DNA from 3 places in the Streptomyces sp. NPDC020875 genome. Region 1 is predicted to be linked to each of the others. Evidence: riboswitches for the same ligand, from Rfam matches in the RefSeq annotation. Region 1 holds a riboswitch; each other region holds the start of a gene.

Region 1 (9,408 bases):
CCGCCGAGGACGCCCGCCGCTGGGACTCCAAATACGGTGGCGGCGACTGGCGTTCCTCGATGGTCCCCGAGTGCCTGCGGGTCGACGCCGCGCCTCTGCTGCTGGGCTCGTACTCCGACGAGGTCGGCCGGGCCCTCTTCGGCGCGACCGCCGAACTGACCCGGCTGGCCGGGTGGATGGCCTTCGACACCGGCCAGCAGGAGGCCGCCCAGCGCTACTACATCCAGGCGCTGCGGCTGGCCCGGGCGGCGGCCGACGTACCGCTGGGCGGCTACGTACTGGCATCGATGTCGCTCCAGTCCATCTACCGGGGCTTCGCCGACGAGGGCGTCGATCTCGCCCAGGCCGCGCTGGAGCGGAACCGGGGGCTCGCGACGGCGCGCACCATGAGCTTCTTCCGGCTCGTGGAGGCGCGGGCGCACGCCAAGGCGAACGACGCGGCGGCGGCGGGCGCGGCCCTGAAGGCCGCCGAGAGCTGGCTGGAACGGTCCCGCGACGGCGACCCCGACCCCTCCTGGCTGGGCTTCTATACCTATGACCGGTTCGCGGCGGACGCCGCCGAGGCGTACCGCGACCTCCGGCTCCCCCGGCAGGTGCGGCGGTTCACCGAGAAGGCGCTCTCCCAGCCGACGGACGAGTTCGTCCGGTCGCACGGGCTGCGGCTGGTGGTCGGCGCCTTCGCCGAGCTGGAGTCGGGCAATCTGGACGCGGCCTGCGCGGCGGGCGTCCGGGCGGTGGAGGTCGCGGGCCGGATCTCCTCCGTACGGACCACGGAGTACGTCCGGGACCTGCTGCACAAGCTGGAGCCGTACGGGGACGAGCCCCGGGTGGCGGAGCTACGGGAGAGGGCCCGGCCGCTGCTGATGGCACCGGCGTAGGGCGCACCGGACGCACGCGTCCGCCGGTCCTCCGGCCACCGGTCCTCCGGTCCTGCGGTCCGTGCGAGACCACTCGGTCCGCGCCCGGAGGCACGAGTTCCGGTCGCGGTGGCGACGACGTTGTCAGTGGCGGGGTGCAGTATCGGGGTGGGACGTACGGCGGCCGGGGACAGCCGCCGGAGAGGCGGTGGCCTGAGCCGTGGCGGCGAGGAGCGCGGACAGCACGGGACGAACGGAGAGAGCGGAGAGAACGGGGCGAGAGCGGCGAGCGGGGCGGACGGCGGAAGCGACGGGGCCCGCACGGGCACGACGAGCGGGGCAAGTGAGGCGGCCGGGACGATCGGGCGGAGCGGAGCGGGCGGAGGTGGAGCGATGACGGGCACCGGGCGGCGGACCGTGCACGGCTTCGACTGCGATGTGCTGGTCGTCGGCGGCGGCATCGTCGGCCTCTCGACGGCGTACGCGCTGACCCGCTCGGCCCCCGGGACCCGGGTGGTGGTGCTGGAGCGGGAACCGGCTCCGGCCCGCCATCAGACGGGCCGCAACAGCGGGGTGATCCACAGCGGGATCTACTACCGGCCCGGCTCCCTCAAGGCGCGGTACGCGGTCTCGGGAGCGGCCGAGATGGTCAAGTTCTGCGCCGAACACGATCTGCCCCACCGGGTGACGGGCAAGCTGATCGTGGCCACCCGTCGCGACGAGCTGCCCCGGCTGCACGCCCTGGTCCAGCGCGGCCGGGAGAACGGGATACCGGTCCGGGAGCTGGGCCCCGCGCAGATCACGGAGTACGAACCCGGGGTCCGCGGGGTGGCCGCGATCCGTGTCGGGACGACGGGGGTGTGCGACTTCGGCGCCGTGGCGCGGAAGCTCGCGGACCTGGCGGTCGCGGCCGGGGCCGAGGTGCGCTGCGGCGAGGAGGTCGTCGCGGTGGACCGCCGCCCCTGGGGTGCCGCGGTCCGCACGGCCGCCGGGACGGTGCTGCGGGCCCATGTACTGGTCAACTGTGCCGGGCTGCGGAGCGACACGGTGGCCCGGCTCACCGGCGACGACCCGGGGGCGCGGATCGTCCCCTTCCGCGGGGAGTACTACGAACTCATGGATCCGTCCCTGGTCAGGGGGCTGGTCTATCCCGTACCGGACCCGGCGTTCCCCTTCCTGGGGGTCCATCTGACCCGGGGGATCGACGGCTCCGTCCATGTCGGGCCGAACGCGGTCCCGGCGCTCGCCCGCGAGGGCTACGACTGGGGCGTGATCCGTCCGGCCGAGCTGGCGGCCACCCTGACCTGGCCCGGTAGCCGGCGGCTCGCCCGCCGCCACTGGCGGTACGGGGCGGGGGAGCTGCGCCGCTCGATGTCGAAGGAGGCGTTCACGGCGGAGGTCCGCAGGCTGCTCCCGGCGGTCACCTCCGACGTCCTGCGCCGGACCGACGCGGGCGTCCGTGCCCAGGCGGTCCTCAGGGACGGCACGCTCGTCGACGATTTCCTGATCCGGGAGAGCCGTCAGGCGGTCCATGTGGTGAACGCGCCGTCCCCGGCGGCGACGGCGTCCCTCCCGATCGGCCGCGAGGTGGCCCGCCGGGTCAGGGCGATGCTGTAGCCGCACCGCTCGCGCTCCGCCGGGGCGCGGCGGGCGGGCCGGGCCGTGGGCAGGCGGGCCGGGGGGTGGGCGGGGCGCCGTAGAATTGGCTCATTGTGTCGACATCGCGCCCCCACACCCCCGAGACCCCCGAAGGCCCCGAGCGGCTCACACCCGCCGAGCCCTCGGACGCCGAGCACACCCCTTCGTCCGCGGAGGCCGCGCCGACCGCGACGGACGGTTCCGCCGGGGCCGGGGCGCGGCGGCGCCGTGACGAGCCGAGGTTCCCGGGCGGCCCCGCCGCCGATCCCGCCGGATCGCACCACGAGCGCCGGATCCGGAGCTTCCAGCCCCGGCGGAGCCGGGTGACCACCGGGCAGGGCGACGCGCTGCGCCGGCTCTGGCCGGTCTGGGGCCTCGACATCGACGGCCGGGAGGTACTCGATCTCGGCGCGATGTTCGACGGGCTGCCCGTCGTCCTGGAGATCGGCTTCGGGATGGGCGAGGCGACCGCGCGGATGGCCGCCGCCGACCCCGGGACCGGCATCCTGGCCGTGGACGTCCACACCCCCGGGCAGGGCAATCTCCTCGGTCTCGCCGAGCGGAACGGGCTGACCAACGTCCGGGTGGCCAACGGTGACGCGATCATCCTGCTGCGGGAGCAGCTGGCGCCCGCCGCGCTCGACGGGATGCGGGTGTACTTCCCCGACCCGTGGCCGAAGAAGCGGCACCACAAGCGGCGGCTGATCCAGCCCGAGTTCCTGACGCTGGCCGCGCGGGTCCTGAAGCCCGGGGCCGTACTGCACTGCGCGACGGACTGGGAGCCGTACGCGGAACAGATGCTGGAGGTGCTCTCCGCGCACCCCGATTTCGAGAACACCGCCGAGGACGGCGGCTTCGCGCCGAGGCCCGGCTTCCGGCCCCGTACCCGGTTCGAGGGACAGGGGCTGGACAAGGGCCACGTCGTCCGGGACCTCCTCTTCCGCCGGGTCTGACCGCACGCCCCGGCGGTACGGACCCGAGCGCCCCGGACCCGGATCGTCCCCTGCGGCAGCGGCACCCGGCATGGACCGGGACCGGTCCGGGCGGAGGAGTACGAGCGGAGGTGTCCGGCGCCGAGGCCCTTCAAAAGGCCGCGACCGGGGCGATTCGCGGTGGCATATCGCGTGAACCGGCCAGGGATCACACCGCCCCGTCGCCGGTTGTCACCGGGGATCGTTAATGTCGACGGGTGTCCGAGCCGTCCGCATCCCGTCCCGTACCGCGTCCCTCGCCCCTTGAGGCCGGGGCGCACCCACCCGATCCGGAACGCACCGGGGTGCGCGGGCCCCGGCCCGTACCACCGGACGGCGCGCCCATCCCGCCCCGGTCCCACCCCCACCACCGGCCGAATCCCGCCACCGACACCACCGGTATCACCGACACCACCGGGCCCGTCGGCACATCCAGCACCACCAGCGATACCAGCACCACCGGCGCCACCGGTCCGATGGGCCCCGGCGGACCCGCCGTGCCCGCGTACGACGCCCGGCCGGTCTTCGACGCCATGCCGGAGCGCTCCCGCTGGCGCTACAAGCCGCGGGTCGCCCGGATCTGGCGCAGCAAGGCGATCCGGGCCGGGATCCTGATCCTGCTGCTGGCCCTGTGCGCGCTGGTGATCCTGGCGATAGTCCGGGAGCAGACCGGTTCCCAGGGCTTCCTGGTCGGCCTCGGTCTCGCCACCCTGCCCGTACCGCTCCTGCTGACGGCCTTCCGCTGGCTGGGCCGGGTCGAGCCCCGGCCCTGGCGGAACCTCGCCTTCGCCTTCGCCTGGGGCGCGTTCGGCGCGGCACTGGTCTCGATCCTGGCCAACACCTTCGCGATCCAGTGGATCGCCACCGCCACCGCGGATCCGACGAGCGCCGACAATCTGGGCGCGACCCTGGTCGCCCCGGTGGTCGAGGAGACCGCCAAGGCCGCCGCGCTCTTCCTGCTCTTCTTCTTCCGGCGGCGGCACTTCACCGGTCTGGTCGACGGTGTGGTGTTCGCCGGTTTCACCGCGACCGGTTTCGCCTTCACCGAGAACATCCTCTATCTCGGCACAGCCTTCGACGAGGAGCAGTCGGCGGGCGGCTCGGGTATCGCGTCGGCGGCGGCGACGTTCTTCGTACGGGTCGTCATGTCGCCGTTCGCGCATCCCCTCTTCACCGTGCTCGCCGGTCTCGGGCTGGGCTTCGCGGCGATGGCCGCGCGACGGCAGCGGCTGCGCCGGTTCGCCCTGCCCGTGCTGGGGCTGCTGCTGTCGATGGCGATGCACGCGCTCTGGAACGGTTCGGCGTCCTACCTCGGCCCGTTCGGCTTCTACCTGGTCTACGGGATGTTCATGGTCCCGGCCTTCGCGCTGCTGACCTGGCTGACGATCTGGTCCCGGCAGCGGGAGCTGCGGACGATCTCGGTCGCGCTGCCGCCGTATGCCGCGGCGGGCTGGCTGGCGCCCGCCGAACCCGCCGCGCTGTCCTCGATGCGGGCCAGGTCCGAGGCCCGGTCCTTCGCCCGCCGGGCCGGGGGGCCGACCGCCGCGCACGCGGTGTCGGAGTACGTACGGTTCGCGACGTCACTGGCCTTTCTGCGCGACCGGGCGTCGCGCGGGGCCGCCGACCCCGACTTCGTGGCGCGGGAGCAGGAGTTGCTGCACCACATGTGGAACCGGAAGGCGGTGGCCGGACCGGCGCTCACCTACGGCGCCCGGGCGGCGGGCGCGGTGCGGGTGCCGCCGCCGTACCGCGACTACGAGGGGTACAACCCGTATCGCGTCTGACTAGTACGACTCATGTGACTCGTACGGCGTCCCGCAGCAGCCCAATGCGAGCCGTACGGCAGCCGGCCCGAAACCGGCCCCGGACATGCGGAACCGGCAGCTCCGACGTCGGGGGGTGATGCGTCGGAACTGCCGGTGGTCCACGAGAAGTCGCGAGGCCGCGGGGGTGTGCCTAGACGGGCACGCCCTTGCTGCGCAGCCAGGCCAGGGGGTCGATCACCGAGCCGCCGGGCGTCCTGACCTCCATGTGGAGGTGGTCGCCGGTGACATTGCCGGTGGCGCCGACCCGGCCGATCATGTCGCCCGCGGCGACCTTCTGGCCGACGCTGACGGTGATCGACGACTGGTGGGCGTACATCACCTCGGTGCCGTCGTTCAGCTCCAGGATGGTCTGCAGGCCGTACGCGCCCGCCATGCCGGCGGACTTGATGGTGCCCGCGCCGACGGCCTTGGTCGGGGTGCCCGCCGAGGCGGCGAAGTCGACACCGGTGTGCTGGCCGGAGGACCACATCGAGCCGGACTGGCCGTAGGTCGAGGTGATCCGGTAGTTGGAGGTGGGAGCGGAGTAGCTCTTCGCCAGCTTGGCGAGCCGCTCGGCCTCCGCCTTCTTCTTGGCTTCCTCGGCGGCCTTCTTCTTCGCCTCGTCCGCCTTCTTCTTGGCGTCGGTGGCGGCCTGCTTCGCGTCCTCGGCGGCCTGTTCGGCGGCGGCCTTCTCGGCGGCGGCGCGGCGCTCCGCGTCGGCGGTGGCCTGCTGCTGCTCGGCCTGCTGGAGGATCCGGGAGCGCAGGGCGTCACCGGCGGCCGCGTCGGCCTCCTCTGCCTGGGCACCGGGGGCTCCCATGGTGGCGAGGCCGACCGGGGCGGGGCCCTCGTCGTCGCCGCCGAGCCCGTCGGGCAGGGAGATGGTGATCGGGGCCTTGTCCTGCGCGGTGGCGATGCCGCCCGCGCCGACGGCGGCGATGACACCGACACCGAGGACGGTGGAGCTGCGGGCGAAGGCCCGGCGCTGCTGCCGCAGTACGCGGTGCTTGCCGCGGCTGGCGCCGATCGTCTCGGCGCTGGGGTTCCACTCGTCGGTGGAACGCTCGGGACCGCCGTCCTCACGGAAGCCGGAGTGGGAATACCCGGGCCCGGCGGGGGCTTGCGGGGCAGGGGTGTTGGACGCCACTGAGGCGTACTCCTTTCCTTCCTTCTCGCCTACCGGGTTAGCTGACGGGTTCGGAGCAGGAAGGTCTCCTACGCGTGACTCCGCAGGCTGCGGAGGCACCCGATTCACCCCAAGAAGTGGTTCCCCGGTTCCCTTACGGGATTCGGCGCGTGAGCACGGAGCCGCCCTGACGGCGGCTGGGACGACCGCGCTGCGTTATCGAACGTTAATAGACACCGGGAATGTTTTCCAAGCTGTTCCTGATGATCGTTAAACCCACCCGGTGGATCAACCGGGACAGAAGCTCGCCAAATCGGGCGAGCCGACTCGCGAAACGGGCACCTGACGCCCCGTCGGCACGCCCACGGCCGCTGATGGACCGTCAATCGATATATGCAGAGCGACGACTCAATTACTCTCGGTAGAAAAACGGGCCGTGCAATGGCACATAGGCACCGAGGCCCGGCGAAGGGTTGGTCAAGTCTTTATCCAAGAGCCCGGAGCGCCGTCTGTTCCGGCGCCGGACGGACCGTTCGCCGGGCTTCGGCCACCGGGCCGGAAGCCGCCGTACGGGATCCGGCCACCGCCCTCCGCACGCCGTTCGCCGCCCTCCGCGATCCGGCTACCGGGCTCACCGTTGGTCAGCCGCCGCGCCCCGGAGGCCGGTCGTCGTCCGCGGGGTCGGGAGCCGCGCCGGCGGCGGCCGGGGTCCCGGTGACCGCGAGCAGCGCCATGTCGTCCGTGGATCCGCCGCCCGTGTGCCGCCGTACGTCGTCGACGAGCGCGTCCAGCAGCTCGCCCGGCCCCGGGAACACCCGGCCCCCGAGCCGCTCCCCAGGGTCGTAGAAGGCCCCCGCCGGGTTCCGCGCCTCGGAGAGTCCGTCGGTGTAGAGCAGCAGGGTCGAGCCGTCCGGCATCGGATGCGTCTCGGTCCGCCCCGGCCACTCCCCCAGCTCCCGCATGCCCAGTGGCAGGGCCGCGTCGTCCGGCGGCAGGAACCGGGCCCGGCCGTCGCCCCGCAGCAGCAGCGGATCGGGGTGCCCCCGGTTGAGCAGCCGTACGATCCCGGCCCCGTAGGGGATCTCCGCGATCACGGCGGTCGCGAAGCCCTCGAAGTGGGCCGTGTTCTCCTCGGTGTCGCCGCCCCTGCGCAGCCCCTCCCGGACCAGGGCCTGTTCCAGCCGGTCGGCGACCTCCTCCAGCGTCGGCTCCCGTTCGGCCGCCTCGCGGAAGGCGCCGATCAGCACGGCCACGGCCTCCACCGCGCCCAGGCCCTTGCCCCGGACGTCGCCCACCACCAGCCGCACCCCGTGCCGGGTCTCCTGGACGGCGAAGAGGTCGCCGCCGATGAAGGCGTCGGCGAGGGCTGCCTCGTACCGGGCGGCGACCCGCAGCCCGCCGATCTCCTCGGCGGGGGTGGGCAGCACGGCGCGCTGCGCGGTCTCGGCGATCACCCGGGCGGAGGCGAGCTGCTCCTGGCTCCGGGTGATGACCCGGTTGATGAAGAGGGCCAGCGCCGAGACGGTGATCACGGTGGTCAGCTCGGTATACGCCTGGGTCTCGTCGAGCAGGCTGTTGTAGAAGTCGAGGATCAGCTCGGTCAGTACGGCGAAGATCCCGGTCGCCAGGGTGACGGAGAAGGAGAAGAAGGGCGCGGCGAGCAGCGGGGCGGCCGTGAACATCGGGGCCGCGGTGAACTTCGACGGGGTCGCGAGGTCGAAGACCACACCCGCGATGATCATCAGCGACGGCAGCATCCGGGCGAGTCGCCGGGCGCCACCGGACAGGTTCGGTTGTTCTTCCTCCGCCACGGATGTTCTCCTCCCCCCTCAGCGTCCCGGCGGGACGGGCGGAGGGCGACCCGCGGAGGGCCGGACGGGGGACGGCGCGCGGAACGGCGTACGGGACGGCGTACGGAACCCCGGGGCGGTGCGGCCGGGTACGACAACGGCCCGGTGTTCCTGTTACGGAACACCGGGCCGTGTCTTCAGTAGCGGGGACAGGATTTGAACCTGCGACCTCTGGGTTATGAGCCCAGCGAGCTACCGAGCTGCTCCACCCCGCGTCGGTGAACCCAACTCTACGCCATCCGGAGCACCGCCGACGACCATTTCCGCCCCCGCGGCCCCATCGGTTTCAAAAATCCCGCCGATCCCGCCCCGGACCGGCGGGATCGGCGCTCCGGCGCCGTGGATCCCGCCGGTCCCCCAAGCCTCCCCGGGCCCCGGGGCCTGGGCCCCGGGCCCCAGGCCCCCCGGTCCCCGCGCCCGCCTCAGTCGGTGAGATTCCGGTCCGCGTAGATCCGCATCGCGTCCCGGACGAAGACGGCCGTCCCCTCCCCGTACTTGTCGTAGTTCTTCCCGAACCTCGGGTCCGTCGCGAACATCTCGCCGAGCCCGGCGAAGTGGCTCCTCGACGGGGGCCGGACCGCCGACTGCCAGGCGTACATCCGCCCGGTGATCTCCTGCGCCCGCTCGTCGCCGGGCTCCGCGCCCTCCCGCCGGGCCCGCCCGTAGTGCCGGGCGATCGTCTCGTGCTCCAGCAGCCGGGCCCGCCGCTCGTCCTCGCCGAGCGCCGACCACCACCGCCGGCCGTCGCGCCAGGCGTCGGCGCCCCAGCGTTCGGTGACCTCCTTCTCGTACCGCTTGTCGTCGAAGCCGTCGAGCACGTCCTCGGCCATCACTTCTTCCCCTCGTTCGGTCTTCAGCAGAGTCGTCCGCACCGAGGCGATCCGGCGGGCGAGCCGGTCCCGCTCCAGCTCCAGCAGCTCCAGATGGGCCCGGAGCGCGGCGGCCGGATCGCGCTGCCCCGCCAGGACCCCGGCGATCGCGGGCAGCCCGAGCCCCAGCTCGCGCAGGAGCAGGATCCGCTGGAGGCTGATCAGCTCGTCCGGGCCGTAGTAGCGGTAGCCGTTCGACCCGATCCGGCGGGGCTCCAGCAGTCCGATGTCCGCGTAGTGCCGCAGGGTGCGGCTGGTCGTCCCGGCGCGCCGGGCGACCTCCTGGATCGAC
Region 2 (9,408 bases), on a different contig from region 1:
GTGCGCGTCCTGGACCAGGAACGCCACCTCGGCTGCGTCGGCGGGCGCGCTCGCGGCCCGCCCGTGCCGGTCGATGCGGTCGTAGCGGACGGTCGCGACGAACTCGTCCCCGACGGTGACGGCCAGCCCGACCCGGTCCACGAAGTCGTGGTGGGTGAAGCGGTGGACGTCCTTGGCGGAGAGATGAGGATAGGGCGCGAAGAAACGGTAGAACTTCGACTCGTCCGAAACCTGCTCGTAGAAGTCGACGAGCCGCTCGCCGTCGGTGGCGGTGATGGGCCGGATCCGGGCGGTCGCGCCGTCGCGCAGCACGATGTCGGCTTCCCAGTGATCGGGATACGCGTGCTCCGGCGCGCCGTCGCCGTCCGCCCCGGGCCCCTGACCGGGCGCGGCCCCGGACCCGGACCCGGCCGAGGACTCCCTGGTCGGGGGCTTCCCGGCCCCCGGCCGGCCGACGTCCGACCCGCCGGAATCCGGTCGCCCGTTCTCCCGTTCGGCACCCCGTTCGGTCTGCATGGCAGAAAGCGTACGGCGCGGCTCCGCGACACGGGACTCATGGGGACTCACCGGTACTCACCGGCCCCACCGGCCCCCGCGCCCGCCGCCGCGACACGTCCCGGCCATGGTTCGCGACGGACGCCCCGGCGGGGCACTCTGGGGGGCACGACCGCGCCCCAGCGGTCGGCACGAGCACCCGGGGCGTCGTGAGACACTGACCGGGAACTGGTCTAGACAACCACTGATTACTTGAAGGGCAACACCATGGCTGAGCGCCGCGTCAACGTCGGCTGGGCCGAGGGCCTTCACGCCCGTCCCGCCTCCATCTTCGTCCGTGCCGCCACGGCCTCCGGCGTTCCGGTCACGATCGCCAAGGCCGACGGCTCCCCGGTGAACGCGGCCTCCATGCTGGCCGTGCTCGGCCTGGGCGCCCAGGGCGGCGAGGAGATCGTGCTCGCCTCCGACGCCGAGGGTGCCGACGCCGCGCTCGACCGCCTGGCGAAGCTGGTCGCCGAAGGACTCGAGGAGCTGCCGGAGACGGTCTGAGCCGACTCCGCGACTCCCGCGTCCGGCCGTCCGGCTCCGCCACGGCCTCCGGCGCGCTCCGGAATTCCCGCCGAACCGGCGCTCCCGGAATTCACAGGCGCTGATCCCCCGCCCGGGGATCAGCGCCTGATGTGTTTTCACCGCACGAACCGTACGAATGGCGAAAACATCCGACCCGGCCACGAGTCGTCGCCGGGAATCATCGGGAATGGCCATCGGAAATATGGCACGACTCCTTTATACGGGAGCCGTGTTAAATGCGGTCGCATTCCGTGTTGCCGAAATGTTGCGGTCCGCCGCCCGCCCCCGCGGGGCCGGGCGGTGCCGATTCGCCGCGGCTCCCGGCCGGGGCGCGATCGCCTCAGACCGGCCCCCGTACCCCCACCCGGGCTGCCCGGCCGGTGCCCGCCGCCGACCGCCCCCTCGCCTGCGGGCGACCCCGGACCGGCGGCCGTTCGAGGGCGCCGTCCGGGGCGCCCGGCCCGCGGAGCCGGTGGAGCCCGGCGGCGCGCTCCGTGTGCAGGGCCGTCAGGGTCCGGGCCCGCTCGGCGTCACCGCGGCCCACCGCGTCCACGATCGCCCCGTGCTCGGCCCAGCACTCGGCGGACCGTCCGTGAGCCGACTCCACCAGGTACATCCAGGCGATCTTCCGCCGGACCGGGGTGAGCAGCGCGATCAGCCCCGGACTGCCGGACGCCTCGGCGAGGGTGTCGTGGAACCAGGCGTCCAGCGCCCGCGGATCCCCCGCCCGGCCGTCACCGGCCGCCCGCTCCCGCCCCAGCCGGACCAGTCCGCGCAGTACCCGCAGATGGCCCTCCGTGCGGTGCCGGGCGGCCCGGGCCGCGGCCAGCGGTTCGAGCAGCGTACGGATCTCCAGCAGATCGGCCGCCTCCCGGCCGGTGGGCTCGGCGACCGACGCCCCGGCATGGCGCCGGGTGGTGACGAAGCCCTCGGCCCGCAGGGTCCGCAGCGCCTCGCGCACCGGGACCCGGGAGACTCCGTACCGCTGGGCGAGTTGTTCCTCGGTGAGTCGTTCGCCGCGCCGGAACACGCCGGAGACGATGTCGTCGCGAATCGCCCTGCAGACCGAATGCGCGGGAACCCGCATACTGCACCTCCGCCGTGGTCCGGGAAATCATTTGCGGTTCTTATTTCCCGGCCGACTCTATGTCAGCCGATCGGGAATTCCGACTGTTCCCGATAACCCGGCAGTTCATTTCGGCCAAGGGCGGCCGATTCCGTACGGCGGCGGCCCGTACGGTATCGCGCGGCCGGGGCGGGGCCGGGAACGCCGCGTGCCCCGGCGCGCGGGGCGCCGGGGCACGGGAGGAACAGGGGGACAGCCCGCCCGGACGGACCGGGGGCGGTGTCCGCCGGGGCGGGGGGTGTCAGATCTTGACGCCCTTGCCCCGCAGATAGGAGACGGGGTCGACGTCGGAGCCGTACTCCGCTCCGGTCCGGACCTCGAAGTGGAGGTGGGCGCCGGTCGAGTTGCCGGTGGAGCCCGCGCGGCCGATCTCCTGGCCGGGCATCACGCTCGCGCCCGCAGCGACCGAGAGGGACGACAGATGGGCGTACTGCGTGTAGGAGCCGTCGCGCATCTGGATCACGACGTTGTAGCCGTACGCGCCGCCCCAGCCCGCTTCGACGACCGTGCCCGCGCCCACGGACACGATCTTCGTACCCGTGGAGGCGTGGAAGTCGATACCGGTGTGGCTGCCGGAGGACCAGAGGGAGCTGTTGGCCCGGTACGAGGTGGTGACCTCGGAACCGGCGACCGGCGACGTCCAGGTGTTGAGGAGCCGCTTGCGCTCCGCCTCGCGGGCCGCCCGCTCCCGGGCCTCGCGCTCCGCCTTGGCCCGCTCCTCCGCCTGCCTCTTGGCCTCGGCCTCCGCCTCTGCGCGGGCGTTCGCCTCCTGCTTCTGGGCGTGCGCCTGGTCGGCGACCTGGGAGGCGAGGGTGTCGGGGCCGGAGAGCGTCCGCAGGGAGCCGGTGTCGTCGGCGGCCAGGATCTGGATGGAGCCGGTGTCCTCGGCGCTCAGACCGCCCGTCTCGGGGCCCTGGTCGCGGCCGTCGTTGTCGGAGGCGAACGCGGGGGCGGCGAAGGTGCCGATGACGCCGGTGGTGGCGAGGGTCGCGGCTCCGGCGAGGCTCGCGCTGCGGCGCGTCACACGGCTCGGGGCACGGTGCTTCCCGTGGGATCGGGCGAACGCCATGAAAGGCTGGTCCTTTCCTTCCTTCTCGCCTACCGGGTTAGCTGACGGGTTCGGAGAAGAGGAAGGTCTCCTACGGTTCCTCCGCGGGCTGCGAAGGTTCCGATTCACCCCAAGGGGAACATGGGTCCCCGGCTCCCCTGGGCTCGCGCCTGACGGGGACTCGGCGATGGCTGTCCGTGCCGCGGTTGCGGCGCCTGCCTGCGAACAGCCGGACCGACGCTAGGCGCGGCGCGTGTCGATCACCAAACAAACAGCCCTCTTTGTTGCTCATGCCACAGCACGTGTCGGTCAACTTCCCATCAAAACGGACAGCTGACGGGGCGGCGGGGGGCGACGGCCGTACTTCGGTTACCCGTTCGGCCCGTCTGCACCCCCGGCCGGATCCCTCCGGCCGGTTTCCGCCCCCGGCCCGGGTGGTCCCGCCGCCCGGACGGCCCGGGCCCGTTCCCGGCGGCCCCTCGCGCCCCGTGCCCGTACGAAAGCACCGGGCACCGGTTCCGTACGGGCACGACACGGCCCCGGTCCCGTACGCGGATGCGCGCGTACGGGACCGGGGCCGGTCGGTCCGTCTTATTGGTCTGTCCGGCTGTCCGTCGGCCCGGATTCCGCCGCCGGGCCGCCGGTTCAGCCCTTGACGACGGTGACGTCCCCGATCCCCAGCTCCCTGACGGCGCCCTCGATCTCGGCCGCGTCACCGACCAGTACGGTCACCAGCCGGTCGACGGGGAACGCGCTGACGACCGCCGCGGTCGCCTCCACCGTCCCGGTCTGCGCCAGCCGGGCGTACAACTGCCCCTGGAAGTCGTCCGGGAGGTGCTGCTCCACCTGGTCGGCGAGCGTGCCCGCGACCGACGCCGCCGTCTCGTACCGCAGCGGCGCGACCCCCACCAGGTTCTGTACGGCGACATCGCGCTCGTCGTCCGTCAGCCCCTCGGCCGCCAGGGTCCGCAGCACCGTCCACAGATCGGCCAGCGCCGGGCCCGTGTTGGGTGTGTCAACGGAGCCGCTGATGCCCAGCAGGGACGCGCCCGAGCCGTCGGGGGCGGAGCACAGCACCTGGGCGAAGGCCCGGACGCCGTACGTGTACCCCTTCTCCTCGCGCAGCACCCGGTCGAGCCGGGAGGTGAGGGTGCCGCCGAGGCAGTACGTGCCGAGCACCTGCGCGGGCCACACCCGGTCGTGCCGGTCCGCCCCGATCCGCCCGATCAGCAGCTGGGTCTGGACGGCGCCCGGCCGGTCCACGATCACGATCCGACCCGTGTCGTCGGCGGAGATCTCCTCCCGGGCCCGGGGCTCGGCCCCGTCGCCCTGCCAGGCGCCGAGGGTGTCGGCGAGGACGGCGTCCAGGTCGATCCCGGTCAGATCGCCGACCACGACCGCCGTGGCGGTGGCGGGCCGGACATGGGCCTCGTAGAAGGCCCGGACGGCGGCGGAGTCGATCCGGGCCACCGTCTCCTCCGTCCCCTGCCGGGGGCGGGACATCCGCAGCCCGGCCGGGAAGAGCCGGCGGTACAGCTCCTTGGCCGCGCGGCGGCCCGGGTTGGCCTGCTCGTGCGGGATCTCGTCCAGCCGGTTCCGGACCAGCCGCTTGACCTCTCCGTCGTCGAAGGCGGGACCGCGCAGCGCCTCCGCGAGCAGCCCGAGGGCCTTCGGCAGCCGGGAGACCGGCACCTCCAGCGACACCCGGACGCCGGGGTGGTCGGCATGGGCGTCGAGGGTCGCGCCGCAGCGCTCCAGCTCGGCCGCGAACTCCTCGGCGGACCGCTTGTCGGTCCCCTCCGACAGGGCCCGGGCCATGATCGTGGCGACCCCGTCGAGCCCTTCGGGCTCGGCTCCGAGCGGGGCGTCGAGGTTGATCTCCACGGCCACCACCTGCTGGCCGGGGCGGTGGCAGCGGAGCACGGTCAGCCCGTTGGGGAGCGTGCCGCGGTCCGGGGCGGGGAACGCCCAGGGGGTGGGCACCCCGGAGGCGGGCCGGGGGTGGAAGTCCATCGTGGTCAGCGGCTCGGCGGCGTCGGTCACTTGTCCGCCCCCTCTTCTGCGTCGTGGTCGGTCTCGTTCTCCGCGTCGGCGCCGGGCACCGGCTCGTACACCAGCACGGCCCGGTTGTCCGGGCGCAGCCGGGCAGCGGCCACCTCGCGGACCTCGTCGGCGGTGACCGAGAGCACCCGCCCGACGGCGGTGAGCGCCAGCTGCGGGTCGCCGAAGAGCACCGCGTACCGGCAGAGTTCGTCGGCGCGGCCCGCGACCGTACCGAGCCGGTCCAGCCACTCCCGCTCCAGCTGGGCCTGGGCCCGCTCCATCTCCTCCGGCGTCGGCCCCTCGGCGGCGAACCGGGCCAGCTCCTCGTCGACGGCCGCCTCGATCCCGGCCACCTCGACCCCGCCGGACGTCTTCACGTCCAGCCAGCCCAGCGACGGGGCCCCCGCCAGCCGCAGCAGTCCGAACCCGGCCGCGACGGCGGTCTGGTCCCGGCGGACCAGCCGGTTGTGCAGCCGGGACGATTCACCGCCGCCGAGCACGGTCAGCGCCACGTCGACGGCGTCGCACTCGCGGGTGCCGTCGTGCGGCAGCCGGTAGGCCGCCATCAGGGCACGGGCCGGGACGTCCTCCTCGACGACCTCGCGGAGCTGCCGCCCCATGACGTCCGGCAGCGACCCGTCGCGCGGCGGCTGCTTGCCGTCGTGGCCGGGGATCGAGCCGAAGTACTTCTCCACCCAGGCCAGGGTCCGCTCGGGGTCGATGTCCCCGACGACCGACAGCACCGCGTTGTTCGGCGCGTAGTAGGTACGGAAGAACGCGCGGGCGTCCTCCAGGGTCGCCGCGTCCAGATCGGCCATGGAGCCGATCGGCGTGTGGTGGTAAGGATGGCCCTCCGGGTACGCGAGGGCCGTCAGCTTCTCGAACGCGGTGCCGTACGGCACGTTGTCGTACCGCTGGCGGCGCTCGTTCTTCACCACGTCCCGCTGGTTCTCCATCGACTCGTCGTCGAGGGCGGCCAGCAGGGAGCCCATCCGGTCGGCCTCCAGCCAGAGCGCCAGCTCCAGCTCGTGGGCGGGCATCGTCTCGAAGTAGTTGGTGCGCTCGAAGCTGGTGGTGCCGTTGAGGGAGCCGCCCGCGCCCTGCACCAGTTCGAAGTGACCGTTCCCCTGCACCTGCTTCGACCCCTGGAACATCAGGTGCTCGAAGAGGTGGGCCAGGCCGGTACGGCCCGCGACCTCGTGGCGCGAGCCCACGTCGTACCAGAGACAGACCGCGGCGACCGGGGTCAGATGGTCCTCGGAGAGCACCACGCGCAGGCCGTTCGCCAGGCGGTGCTCCGTCGCTGTGAGGCCGCCCGAACCGGCCTGCTCTGTGGCCGTGTGACCCATGGGCATGTACGTCCCTTCGATCGCGCTGCTGTTGCTGGTCCCCCCAGGACTGCCACTGTATGCAAGCGGGCTGACACCTGGCGAAGTTCCGGGCGCCTTCGGGGTTCGCGCTGGGCGAAGTCCCGGTGCGCGGGCGTGCCCCGGGGTGCGCCCGGCGGACGCCCCGGACCGCCGGACGGGCCGGGGGCCGCGGGCGTGTTCGACGGCCGGTGGTCGGGGTTGTCGGTGCCACGGTCCACAATGGTCGGCGTCAGATCCCCGCCCGGCCGTGAAGGAGCAGGAGCCGCGATGGCCCGCCGCAGCACCAAAACCCCGCCGCCCGATGATTTCGAGGAGCGGATCCTCGATATCGACGTCGTCGACGAGATGCAGGGCTCCTTCCTCGAGTACGCGTACTCGGTCATCTACTCCCGTGCGCTGCCCGACGCCCGGGACGGCATGAAGCCGGTCCAGCGCCGCATCGTCTTCCAGATGAACGAGATGGGGCTCCGCCCCGACCGGGGGTACGTCAAGTGCGCCCGGGTCGTCGGCGAGGTGATGGGCCGGCTCCACCCCCACGGAGACCAGTCCATCTACGACGCGCTGGTCCGGATGGCGCAGCCGTTCTCCATGCGGCTCCCCCTCGTCGACGGCCACGGGAACTTCGGCTCTCTCGGCAACGACGACCCCCCGGCCGCCATGCGGTACACCGAGTGCCGGATGGCGGACGCCACATCGTTGATGACCGAGTCCATCGACGAGGACACGGTCGACTTCACCCCCAACTACGACGGCCAGGAGCGGGAGCCGGTGGCGCTCCCCGCCGCGTACCCCAATCTGCTGGTCAACGGCGCCTCCGGGATCGCGGTCGGCATGGCGACCAACATGCCGCCGCACAACCTGGGCGAGGTCGTCGCCGCGGCCCGTCATCTGATCCGTCATCCGGGCGCCGACCTGGAGACCCTGATGCGGTTCGTCCCCGGGCCCGACCTGCCCACCGGCGGCCGGATCGTGGGACTGGCGGGCGTCCGCGACGCCTACGAGAAGGGCCGCGGCACCTTCAAGATCAGGGCCACCGCGACCGTGGAGGACGTCACCCCCCGGCGCAAGGGCCTGATCGTCACGGAACTGCCGTTCACGGTCGGCCCGGAGAAGGTGATCGCCAAGATCAAGGACCTGGTGAACGCGAAGAAGCTCCAGGGCATCGCGGACGTCAAGGACCTCACCGACCGCGCCCACGGCCTGCGGCTGGTCATCGAGATCAAGAACGGCTTCGTGCCGGAGGCCGTCCTCGAACAGCTCTACAAGCTGACGCCGATGGAGGAGTCCTTCGGTATCAACAATGTGGCCCTGGTCGACGGCCAGCCGCTGACCCTGGGGCTGAAGGAGCTGCTGGAGGTCTATCTCGACCACCGCTTCACCGTGGTGCGGCGGCGCAGCGAGTTCCGCCGGGGCAAGCGGCGCGACCGGCTGCACCTGGTGGAGGGCCTGCTGGTCGCCCTCGTCGACATCGACGAGGTCATCCGGCTGATCCGCTCCAGCGAGAACTCGGCCCAGGCCAAGGAACGCCTGATGGACCGCTTCTCCCTCTCCGACATCCAGACGCAGTACATCCTCGACACCCCGCTGCGGCGGCTCACCAAGTTCGACCGGATCGAGCTGGAGTCCGAGCGGGACCGGCTGACGGCCGAGATCGAGGAGCTGACCCGGATCCTGGATTCCGACGCCGAGCTGCGCAAGATGGTCTCCGCCGAACTGGCGGCGGTGGCCAAGAAGTACGGCACCGAGCGGCGGACCGTCCTGCTGGAGTCGGCGGCCGTCCAGGTCGCCGCGGTGCCGCTGGAGGTCGCGGACGACCCCTGCCGGGTCCTGCTCTCCTCGACGGGGCTGCTGGCCAGGACCGCGACCGGCGATCCGCTCCCCGAGCCGGGTGGGCGGCGGACCAAGCACGACCTGATCGTCTCCGCCGTTCTGGCGACCGCGCGGGCCGATGTGGGTGTGGTGACGTCCGCCGGACGACTGCTGCGGCTCGCCGTGATCGATCTGCCGCAGCTTCCGCCGACCGCGTCCGCGCCGAACCTGTCGGGAGGCGCGCCGCTCGCCGAGTTCCTGTCGCTGGCGGCCGGGGAGAGCGTGATCTGTCTGACGACGCTCGCCGAGGACTCGCCCGGACTCGCCCTCGGCACCCTCCAGGGCGTGGTCAAGCGGGTCGTGCCGGACTATCCGGCGAACAAGGACGAGCTGGAGGTGATGGCCCTCAGGGACGGCGACCGGATCGTCGGCGGCAGGGAGCTGCGCACCGGCGAGGAGGACCTGGTCTTCATCGCCTCCGACGCCCAGCTGCTCCGCTTCCAGGCGTCGCAGGTCCGGCCGCAGGGCCGGGCCGCGGGCGGCATGGCCGGGATCAAGCTGGGCCAGGACGCCCGGGTGCTCTCCTTCACCGCCGTCGACCCGGCCGAGGACGCGGTGGTCTTCACGGCCGCCGGGTCGACCGGCGCGCTGGACGACTCGTTCAGTACGGTCAAGCTGACCCCGTTCGACCAGTACCCCCGCAAGGGCCGGGCGACGGGCGGAGTCCGCTGCCAGCGGTTCCTGAAGGGCGAGGACGTACTGCTGCTGGCCTGGGCGGGCGGCGCCCCGGCGCTCGCCTCGCAGAAGAACGGCGCGCCCGCCGAACTGCCGGACCCGGATCCGCGCCGCGACGGCTCGGGCACCCCCGGCACCTCCGCGGTCGCGGTCCTGGCGGGCCCGCTCCGCTGAGCCTCCGGCGCCGGGGGCGGTGTTCCATCGGGATCGCC
Region 3 (9,408 bases), on a different contig from region 1:
ACGAGGCACTGGCGATCTGCGAGCGGGCCGCGGCCCTGTTCCCCGCGGCGCTGCGGGTCGGGGTCGATCTGCTGCCGCTGCGGGACTGGCGGCGGTTCGCCGTCGGGGAGGTGAACGCCTTCGGCGATCTGCTGCCGGGGCTCACCGGGCTGCCCGGTGGCGGGGCCGAGGGTTTGGACACCTACGGGGCGCAGATAGCCGCCGTCCGGGCCCGGGCCTCGCGGGGCGTCCCGCCTCCGGCCGCCCGTACCGCATCGCCGTCGGCGACGGTCGCACCACCGAGTACAGCACCGAGAGCAAGGAACGAACGTGCCGAAGCCTGACACCGCCCCCGGGCCGTCGCGAACCGCCGGGCTCCCGGAGCCTGTGCCCGGGTCCGCCGGGTCCCGCGAGCCCGGCTCCGGAGTGCCCGGTTCCGAGGGGTTCCCGGAGCCGGATATGAACGAGGTGGTCGGCCGGGACGATCTGCTGATGGTCACCCTCGACACCCTGCGGTACGACGTGGCCCAGGAACTGGCGGAGCAGGGCAGGATCCCGCATCTGGCCCGTCATCTGCCCGGGGGCCGCTGGGAGCGGCGGCACGCGCCCGGCAGCTTCACCTACGCCTCCCATCAGGCGATGTTCGCGGGCTTTCTGCCCACCCCGGCGGCCCCGGGTCCGCATCCCCGGCTGTTCGCGGCCCGGTTCGCGGGCAGCGAGACGACCGCCGGGGACACCTATGTCTTCGACACCCCCGATCTGGTGTCGGGTCTGGCCGCCGCCGGATACCGCACGGTCTGTATCGGCGGGGTCGGCTTCTTCAACCGGCAGGGGCCGCTCGGTTCCGTACTGCCCGGCCTCTTCCAGGAGAGCCACTGGGAGCCCGAGTTCGGGGTGGCCTCGCCGACCTCGTTCGCGTCGCAGGTGGACCGGGCGGCGGAGATCGTCGCCGGACTCCCCCGCGAGCGGCGGCTCTTCCTCTTCGTCAACGTCCCGTCGCTGCACCAGCCGAACTGGTTCCATCTGCCCGGTGCCACCCGGGAGGCCGGTGACTCGCGCGCCACGCACGCGGCGGCGCTGGAGTACGTGGACCGGCACATCGGCCGGCTGTTCGCCGCCGCCGCGAGCCGTCGCCGCTGTTTCGCGATCGTCTGCTCCGACCACGGCACCACCTACGGGGATGACGGCTACACCGGTCACCGGCTGGGGCACGAGGCCGTGTGGACCGTGCCGTACGCCCATTTCTTCCTGGAGCCCCCGGCCCGCGCGGCCGCTCTCCCCGCACCGCTGGAGACCGCCGTATGACTCTCGCACCGGCCGCGCACCCCCGGCCGTACCAGCACTACGTCTATGCGTATCCCCATAAAACCGCTTACCGCCCGCTGGGCGACGACCGTCCGGCGCTGCGCGAGCTGTGGGCCGGGGAGCGCAAGGACGCCCTTTCCCTCTATCTCCACATACCGTTCTGCGAGATCCGCTGCGGATTCTGCAATCTCTTCACCCGGATCGGCGCCCCCGACGAGCTGACCACCCGCTATCTGGACGCCCTGGACCGGCAGGCGACAGCGGTACGGGACGCGCTCGGGGACGACGGTCCGGTCCGGTTCGCAGCCGCCGCGTTCGGCGGCGGTACGCCGACGTTCCTCACCGCCGACGAACTGGAACGGCTCTGCGACATCGCCGAGAAGCGGATGGGCGCCGATCTGGCGGCGGTCCCGCTCGCGGTGGAGACCTCCCCGTCGACGGCGACCGCCGACCGGCTCGCGGTACTCGCCGCCCGGGGGACGACCCGGCTCTCCATCGGGGTGCAGAGCTTTGTCGCACAGGAGGCCAGGGCGGCGGTCCGCCCCCAGCGGACGGCCGAGGTGGAGGCGGCGCTGGGGCGGATCCGGGAGAGCCGGATCCCGGTCCTCAACATCGATCTGATCTACGGGATCGACGGCCAGACCGAACGCAGCTGGCGCTACTCCCTGGAGACGGCCCTCGCCTGGCGGCCGGAGGAGCTGTATCTCTACCCCCTGTACGTCCGGCCGCTCACCGGTCTCGACCGGCGGGCCCGGGAGAGCGACCGGGAGTGGGACGCCCGGCGGCTGGCGCTCTACCGCCGGGGCCGGGATCTGCTGCTCGGCCAGGGGTACGAACAGGTGTCGATGCGGATGTTCCGGCGGACCGACGCCCCGGGCGCCGGGGCGGCGCGCGGCCCCGACGACTACGCCTGCCAGACCGACGGGATGATCGGCCTGGGCTGCGGGGCCCGTTCCTACACCTCCGGGCTGCACTACTCGTTCGACTACGCGGTGGCCGCGTCCGAGGTCCGGGGCATCATCGACGACTACACCGGGACCGAGGACTTCGGCCGGGCCGAGGTCGGTTTCGCGATGGACCCGGCGGAGTCCCGCCGGCGCCATCTGCTGCAGTCGCTGCTCCAGGCGCGGGGCCTGGCCGTGGCCGAGTACCGGGAGCGCTTCGGCCGGGACCCCGGGGACGACTTCGGTCCCGAGCTGGCCCGGTTCACGGCCCTGGGCTGGCTGGACGGGTCGGCGCCCGCCGGTCTGCTGCGGCTGAGCCCCGAGGGGCTGGCGCACTCGGACGCGCTGGGCCCCGAGCTGTTCTCCCCCGCCGTACGGGCGCGGATGACCGCGTACGAGCCGAAGTGAGGCCGTCGTCATGGATCTGACGCTGCTCTACCGGGGGCCGCTGGCCTCCTGCGACTACGACTGTCCCTACTGCCCCTTCGCCAAGCGCCGGGACACCCCGGACCAGCTCCGGGCCGACCGGGCGGCGCTGGAACGTTTCTCCAACTGGGCCGCCGCACAGACCGGGGACCGGCTCTCGGTCCTCTTCACCCCCTGGGGGGAGGGTCTGGTCCGGTCCTGGTACCGGCGGACCCTGGTGGAGCTGTCCCGGCTGCCGCATATCCGCCGGGTGGCGATCCAGACCAACCTCAGCTGCCGTACGGAGTGGCTCGCCGACGCCGACCCGGCGAAGCTGGCCCTCTGGTGTACGTACCATCCGGGCGAGACGCCGTACGACCGGTTCCTGGCCCGGACCCGTGAACTGGCCGACCGGGGCATCCGGTTCAGTGTCGGGATCGTGGGGCTGCCCGAGCACCGCGAGGACGCCCTGCGGCTCCGCGCCGACCTTCCGGAGCAGGTCTATCTCTGGGTCAACGCGGCGGAGGGCCGGACTTACGAGGACGCGGAGGCCGACGCCTGGACGGCGGTCGACCCGCTGTTCCCGTACAGCAGACGCCCCCACCGCTCGGCGGGGCTGCCGTGCCGGACGGGCGAGTCGGTGATCTCCGTCGACGGCGAGGGGACGGTCCGGCGCTGTCATTTCGTCCGGGCCGAGCTGGGCAATCTGTACGACGGCTCCTACCGGGCGGCGCTCCGGCCGAGGGCCTGTCCGCTGGCGCTCTGCGACTGCCATATCGGCTATGTCCATCTGGAGTCTCTGCCGCTGTACGACGTCTTCGCCGGTGGCGTACTCGAACGGATCCCGGCCCCGGGGATCTCACCATCCGGGACATAACCCCCGGAAGCGTGGCCCGATTTCCGGCCATGTTCCGATCATGGGCGGGACCTCCGGCATCGCCTCACCACCGAAGGATCTTCATATTTGCCCCGCCTTCACGACAGAATCTTCACCACAGTGGGCGACGGCTCCTGGCGCCGGGCACCGAGAAGCACCGGCTGCAACGCGATGACCTGCGAAGACATGACCCAATGGCAGCCAACCGACCTCGGCGGCCTACTGCGAAGCCGAAGGCCCGGGTAGTCATGGCCGCGGCGCTTCCGGGACATCCCCGGGGCCGCCCTCCACCACCATTCCAGGAGGTCGTTTCGTCATGTCCAGATTCACCCGACGCCAGGTCATCGGGGCCGCCGCAGGCGCCGCCGCGGGCACGGCACTGATCGGGGTCGCCACCGCGACCGCCGTCGGTTCCTCCGGCGGCCACGGCTCGCACGACGTCGCCAAGGGACTCGGCTCCTTCGACGAGGTCTTCCAGGGCCGCCGGATCCAGGGGCTGCCCGCCGAGGGACACGCCGCCAAGTCCCATGCCGCCCACGGCGGCTACCGGGTTCTGATCGACGGCCGTGAGCTCCACATCATGAAGCACGACAAGTTCGGCTGGAGCAGCGCGATCAACCACTACTCACGGTTCAAGACCCCGCTCGACGCCGCGCGGGCCGCGGTCGAGAGCCTCAAGGGCGCCCAGGTCGTGCCGTTCATGTCCGCCGTCTGAGCCGGGAGCCCCTGAGATGACCGTACGGAAGAACCAGGCGAGCCTCACCACCGCCGAGAAGAAGAAGTTCACCGACGCCGTGCTGGAGGTGAAGCGAATAGGCGTCTACGACCAGTTCGTCGAGGCCCACCGGCTCCGCTTCGCCCTCGATATGAACACCAGCGTCTACGTGGGCCACTTCGGCGCGTCGTTCCTGCCCTGGCACCGCAAGTACTTGATCGACTTCGAGTCCGAACTGCAGAAGGTCGACCCGACGGTGTCGATCCCCTACTGGGACTGGACGGTCGACAACACGGCCTCCTCGTCGCTCTGGGCCCCGGACTTCCTCGGCGGCACCGGCCGTGCCCAGGACGATCAGGTCATGGACGGCCCGTTCGCCCACTCCGGCGGCAAGTGGAACATCACCGTCGGGGTCGACACCGGGGTGTACCTCCGGCGCGCCCTCGGGTTCTTCGTACCGACCCTGCCCACCGCGGCGCAGGTCGCCGACGCGCTGACCCTGACCACCTACGACTCCGCCCCGTTCCGGGACGGTTCGACGGGCTTCCGGGCCCGGCTGGAGGGCACGGACGGCTACTACAGCATGCACAACCGGGTCCACAGCTGGGTCCGGGGTCATATGGAGGGCGCCACGTCCCCCAACGACCCGGTGTTCTGGCTGCACCACGCCTATGTCGACAAGCTCTGGGCCGACTGGCACGCGCTCCACCCGACCAGCGCCGAGTACCTGCCCAGCACCAGCACCACGGGGGCGGTCGCCCTCAACGAGAACATGGCGCCGTGGACCAACACCACACCGGCCAGCCTGCTGGACCACACCCAGTGGTACACCTACGCCTGACGGTCCCGGCGTGACCGGATGACGGGATGACCGTGTCCGAGGGCCCGCTCCCGGTACGGGCGGGCCCTCGGACACGGCGTCACAGCGGCAGCAGATCGGGCCGCTTGGCCTCCACATGGTCGCCGGAGCTCTCGCCCCGCAGTCGCCGCCCGATCCACGGCGCCAGATACTCCCGGGCCCAGTGGATGTCGTCGCGCCGTACCTCCAGCGTGCCCCGCAGCGGGGTCGGCGGCCACGGCTGGTCGGGGTCGGCCGGGATGTCGAGCCCCAGTACCTGACCCGCCCGCAGGGCGACCCGGGTATGCCCCTCCGGCGACAGATGGAGCCGGTCGGGGTCCCAGGCCCGGCGGTCCTGCACGGACCGGAGCGACCACAGGTCCAGCACCGGACAGTCGTAGCGGTCGGCGATGGCCCGGACATGAGCCGTATAGGTCGCGATCTTGCCGCGCAGATGGCGCAGTACCGGGATGTCACGGGTGTCGAAGCCGGTGGTGACCAGGACGGTGCCGACGGCCCCGGTCAGTTCGGCGACGGCCCGTTCGAACCGCTCCGCCACGTCGTCCGGGTCGCTGCCCGGGCGGATGATGTCATTGCCCCCGGCGCAGAACGACACCAGGTCCGGGGCGAGCGCCCGCGCCCTGGGCACCTGCTCCGCCACGATCTGGTCGAGGAGTCGGCCGCGTACGGCCAGATTGGCGTACCGGAAGGTGCCTTCCGGTACGCGGTCGGCGAGCAGTACCGCGAAGCGGTCCGCCCAGCCGACGTAGGTTCCATCGGGTCCCGGGTCCCCCACGCCCTCGGTGAAGCTGTCACCGATCGCCGCGTACGACCCGATCCCGCCGGTCATCACTGTGCTCGAATCGTCTGCCACGGCAACCATCCTCCCCTCGGGGATGTGACCTACGCGACCGTAGGGAGGGGTTGACGGGCCGTGATCTATCACACCGTGATCCCGCGACCGGCCGGGAATACACCGCGTCCCCCACGACAGGGGTGTCGTGGGGGACGCGGTGGCCGCTCCGGACGGGCGGTCCGGGGCGCGGGACGAGCCGGGTTCAACGCGCTCGGCGGGCTCAGAGGTTGACGCCGTGGCTCCGCAGATGGGCGACGGGGTCGATGTCGGAGCCGTAGCCCGGTCCGGTACGGACCTCCAGGTGCAGATGCGGGCCGCTGGAGTTGCCGGTGGAACCGGCGAGGCCGATCTGCTGTCCGCCGCTGACGGTCTGGCCCGCGGCGACGGAGAGGGAGGAGAGATGGGCGTACTGCGAGTAGGTGCCGTCGGTGTGCTTGATGACGACCTCGTTGCCGTACGCGCCGGCCCAGCCGGCGGAGACGACGGTGCCGGGGCCGATGGACTTGATGCCGGTCCCGGTGGGCACCGCGAAGTCGACACCGGTGTGGTAGCCGCTGGACCACATGGCGCCGGAGGCGCGGTACGGGGTGCTGACGGCGCCGTCGACCGGGGCGGACCAGCCGCCGGTGGCCGGGGCGGACTCGGGGGCGGGCTCCGCGGCGGCGGGCTCGGCGGCCGGGGCGGCCTGCTTCGCCGGGGCGGGCTCGGCGGCGGGGGCCGGGGCGGTGGCCCGGGCGCCGTCGCGGGAGGCGCGGTCGGCCTTGCCGGTCTCCGCCTTCTTCTCGGCCTTCGCCGGCTTCTCGCCGGTCCCGGACTGCGGGCGCTCGGCACCCTCGCCGTTCAGGGTGAGCTTCAGACCGGGGTGGATCAGGGACGGGTCGTCGCCGACGGCCGTACGGTTGTCGGCGTACAGCTGCTGCCAGCCGCCCTCGACATCGCGCTCGACGGCGATCTTGGACAGGTGGTCACCGGCGACGACGACATAGGTCGTGGCTCCGGCGGCGGTCTTCTCGGCGGCGGCCGGGGTCACCTGGGCGGCCGGGGCGACGGCGGCGGTCACCGGGGCGGCGGGTTCGGCGGCGTGGGCGCCGGTGGCCCCGATCAGGGGCAGGGCGATGGCGGCTCCGCCGGTACCGGCGGCGACGATGCCGCGTGTGATGACCGTCGTCCGGGGACGGCGGTGCTTACCCTTTCCGGGCATGGCGCGTTTCCTCTCCGGCGCCTGCGAGGTGAGCTGTCGGGTTCGGGCTGGAGTTGCCCGGCCGCGCCCGTCGGGCACGGCTTCACCCCGAGCCGTCCGGTCGCCCGGATCGGCGTACTACCTGGGTCCCCCGCTCCTGCCACGTGGTTCGGGTGAAGGAAAGTCCGGGCGGCGGCAGGATTCGGCGGTCCGTCCGGAGTTCGGCGACCGTAAACCGGCCATGTCGCCAGGAACAAGCCAAGCGGTACGGCAGCGACCGGGGTCGATCTTGCGGGGGCGCCGGAGCCGGTCACCCTCCGTGGAGACCCCCGGGCCAACTCCCCACCGCCGGGGGCGTCCCGCCCGGCGGCCCCCGCCACACAACGTCACGATTGTGATCCTGCTCATGAGGAGCGCCCATCTACCCATGAGGCGGGGCATGTTCGACGAAGCACCTATTGGGCATGAATACGGACAGAACCCTACGATCCTCTGCCGGTTCGGCCGTTCTCCGGCCCGGCTCCGGCACCCTCGCGGCACCACTCAGGACCGGTCCGACAAGAAGATCGCCCGACGGAACCGATGTCGTATCGTCGGGTTCACGCCACCGTCGGCGTCCGGGCCGACGGCAGTGACGCCTCAGGGAGCCCTCAGTGACGCAGCAGGTGCCGCAGGTTCCGTCCACCGAGCCCGAGCTGGCCGGGGTCCGCAACTTCCGCGACGTCGGCGGCATGCCGACCGGCGACGGGCGGACGGTGCGCCACGGACGGCTCTACCGCAGCGGCCATCTGGCTCATGCCACCGGAAGCGACACCGCCTTCCTCGCCGGTCTCGGCCTCCATACGATCTTCGACTTCCGCAACGCGGCCGACATCCGGATCGAGGGCCCGGACGTGACCCTGCCGGGGGTGCGGAATCTCAATCTGCCGCTGAGCGATCCGGCCGACGGCGCCGAGTTCTGGCAGGTGGTCCACCGGGGCGATCTGCCCCAGCTGCGGTCCCTGCTGGCGGACGGCCGGGCGGCGGACCGGATGGTGGAGTCGTACCGGACCCTGATCACGGGCCGGACCGGCGAGCACGGGCGGGTCCTGAGGGCCCTGGCCGAGGACAGCGTCCCGGCCTTGATGCACTGCGCGGCGGGCAAGGACCGGGCGGGTCTTTCGATCGCGGTGGCGCTGCTGGCGGTCGGGGTGGAGCGGGAGGCGATCGAGGCCGACTATCTGAAGTCCAACGACCCGCACCGCCGCTATCTGGTCCGGCGGGCCGACGACGCGCCCGCCGGGACGTCCGGCGAGGTGATGGAGCTGCTGAGCCCGCTGTTCGACGCGCGTCCGGCGTATCTGCGGGCCGCTTTCGACACCATCGACTCGACCTGGGGCGGGACCGAGGAGTATCTGTCCCGGGGGCTGGGCCTGGCCCCGGAGACCCGGGACCGGCTGCGGGAGCGGCTGCTCACCACGGCCTGACCGGCGGCGCGGCGGCGCCCCCGACCGGGGCCCGCGACTACTTCGCGCCGACCTCGAAGAGGAGATAGAGGAAGCCCGCGAAGACATGTCCGGCGACGAGATAGGCGAAGAGCCGGATCCAGATCCCCTTGGGGAACTTGCCCTCCTCCTTGCGCTCCCGGACGGGACGGTCGGCGGGGAGTGCCGCACCCTCGCCCGCGGTGGGGTTCTCGACCATGACGGCCTCTGCTTTCTCCGGCCCGGGGCCGGGGCTGTCCCCCGGCCGGGCCGGGAGGGGTTCCCGGCCGGTCACCGGGACCGGTCGGGCGGTTCTGACGGTCGTCGGGGGCCGGGCGGCGAAGCCGGACCGGCACGGGGCGCCGTCAGAAGTGCGGATGGAAGATATCGGGGCTCTGGAGCAGCGTATGGACGAAGATCATCTCTGCTCCGTCCCTGGTCGCGGCGGTGATCCGGTGCGGGGTGAGGGAGTCGTAGTGCGCGCTGTCACCGGGTCCCAGCTCGTGCACGGTGTCGCCGAGCGACAGCCGGACCCGGCCGTCGAGGACATAGAGCCACTCCTCGCCGGGGTGCTGGCGGACCAGCTCGCCCTGGGCGCCGTAGGGCACGATCAGCCGTAGCGACTGCATCGCCCGGCCCGGCCCGCCGACCTGGTGGTACGTCCACCCGTCGGCCTGGGACGGCTCCCGGCTCCCGGCCCTGATCACCGGGTCGTGCTCCGGCGACGACTCCCCCAGCAGCTCGGAGACTGTCGTACCGTAGATCCTGGCGAGACCGAGCAGCATCGGCAGCGACGGCTGGCGCCGGCCGGTCTCCAGCCGGGAGAGATGCGCGGGCGAGAGCCCC

The links. A riboswitch is a leader RNA that binds a small molecule or an ion and turns the genes downstream of it on or off. The one in region 1 is predicted to bind cyclic di-AMP.
Region 2: it holds a riboswitch for cyclic di-AMP, as region 1 does, so the genes downstream of both, AB0G74_RS10010 (M23 family metallopeptidase) here and AB0G74_RS31045 (M23 family metallopeptidase) in region 1, are expected to answer to the same signal.
Region 3: it holds a riboswitch for cyclic di-AMP, as region 1 does, so the genes downstream of both, AB0G74_RS25675 (LysM peptidoglycan-binding domain-containing M23 family metallopeptidase) here and AB0G74_RS31045 (M23 family metallopeptidase) in region 1, are expected to answer to the same signal.

Annotation. Positions count from the first base shown of each region.
Region 1 is NZ_JBFADP010000075.1:18,874-28,281, forward strand. Features, by position in the region: gene AB0G74_RS31025 (sporulation protein) at 1-878, shown strand, start outside; gene lhgO (L-2-hydroxyglutarate oxidase) at 1,251-2,474, shown strand; gene trmB (tRNA (guanosine(46)-N7)-methyltransferase TrmB) at 2,570-3,448, shown strand; gene AB0G74_RS31040 (PrsW family intramembrane metalloprotease) at 3,943-5,250, shown strand; gene AB0G74_RS31045 (M23 family metallopeptidase) at 5,423-6,418, opposite strand; cyclic di-AMP (ydaO/yuaA leader) riboswitch at 6,430-6,576, opposite strand; gene AB0G74_RS31050 (PP2C family protein-serine/threonine phosphatase) at 7,039-8,208, opposite strand; tRNA gene AB0G74_RS31055 (tRNA-Met) at 8,389-8,462, opposite strand; gene AB0G74_RS31060 (MerR family transcriptional regulator) at 8,670-9,408, opposite strand, start outside.
Region 2 is NZ_JBFADP010000013.1:96,339-105,746, reverse strand. Features, by position in the region: gene AB0G74_RS10025 (GNAT family N-acetyltransferase) at 1-516, opposite strand, end outside; gene AB0G74_RS10020 (HPr family phosphocarrier protein) at 763-1,044, shown strand; gene AB0G74_RS10015 (GntR family transcriptional regulator) at 1,406-2,152, opposite strand; gene AB0G74_RS10010 (M23 family metallopeptidase) at 2,433-3,260, opposite strand; cyclic di-AMP (ydaO/yuaA leader) riboswitch at 3,272-3,436, opposite strand; gene AB0G74_RS10005 (pitrilysin family protein) at 3,885-5,282, opposite strand; gene AB0G74_RS10000 (pitrilysin family protein) at 5,279-6,631, opposite strand; gene AB0G74_RS09995 (DNA topoisomerase IV subunit A) at 6,920-9,370, shown strand.
Region 3 is NZ_JBFADP010000049.1:23,253-32,660, forward strand. Features, by position in the region: gene AB0G74_RS25640 (STM4014 family protein) at 1-323, shown strand, start outside; gene AB0G74_RS25645 (STM4013/SEN3800 family hydrolase) at 439-1,284, shown strand; gene AB0G74_RS25650 (STM4012 family radical SAM protein) at 1,281-2,636, shown strand; gene AB0G74_RS25655 (STM4011 family radical SAM protein) at 2,647-3,510, shown strand; gene AB0G74_RS25660 (tyrosinase cofactor) at 3,827-4,225, shown strand; gene AB0G74_RS25665 (tyrosinase family protein) at 4,242-5,066, shown strand; gene AB0G74_RS25670 (SGNH/GDSL hydrolase family protein) at 5,146-5,946, opposite strand; gene AB0G74_RS25675 (LysM peptidoglycan-binding domain-containing M23 family metallopeptidase) at 6,140-7,120, opposite strand; cyclic di-AMP (ydaO/yuaA leader) riboswitch at 7,126-7,285, opposite strand; gene AB0G74_RS25680 (tyrosine-protein phosphatase) at 7,753-8,565, shown strand; gene AB0G74_RS25685 (DUF6126 family protein) at 8,603-8,782, opposite strand; gene AB0G74_RS25690 (XRE family transcriptional regulator) at 8,928-9,408, opposite strand, start outside.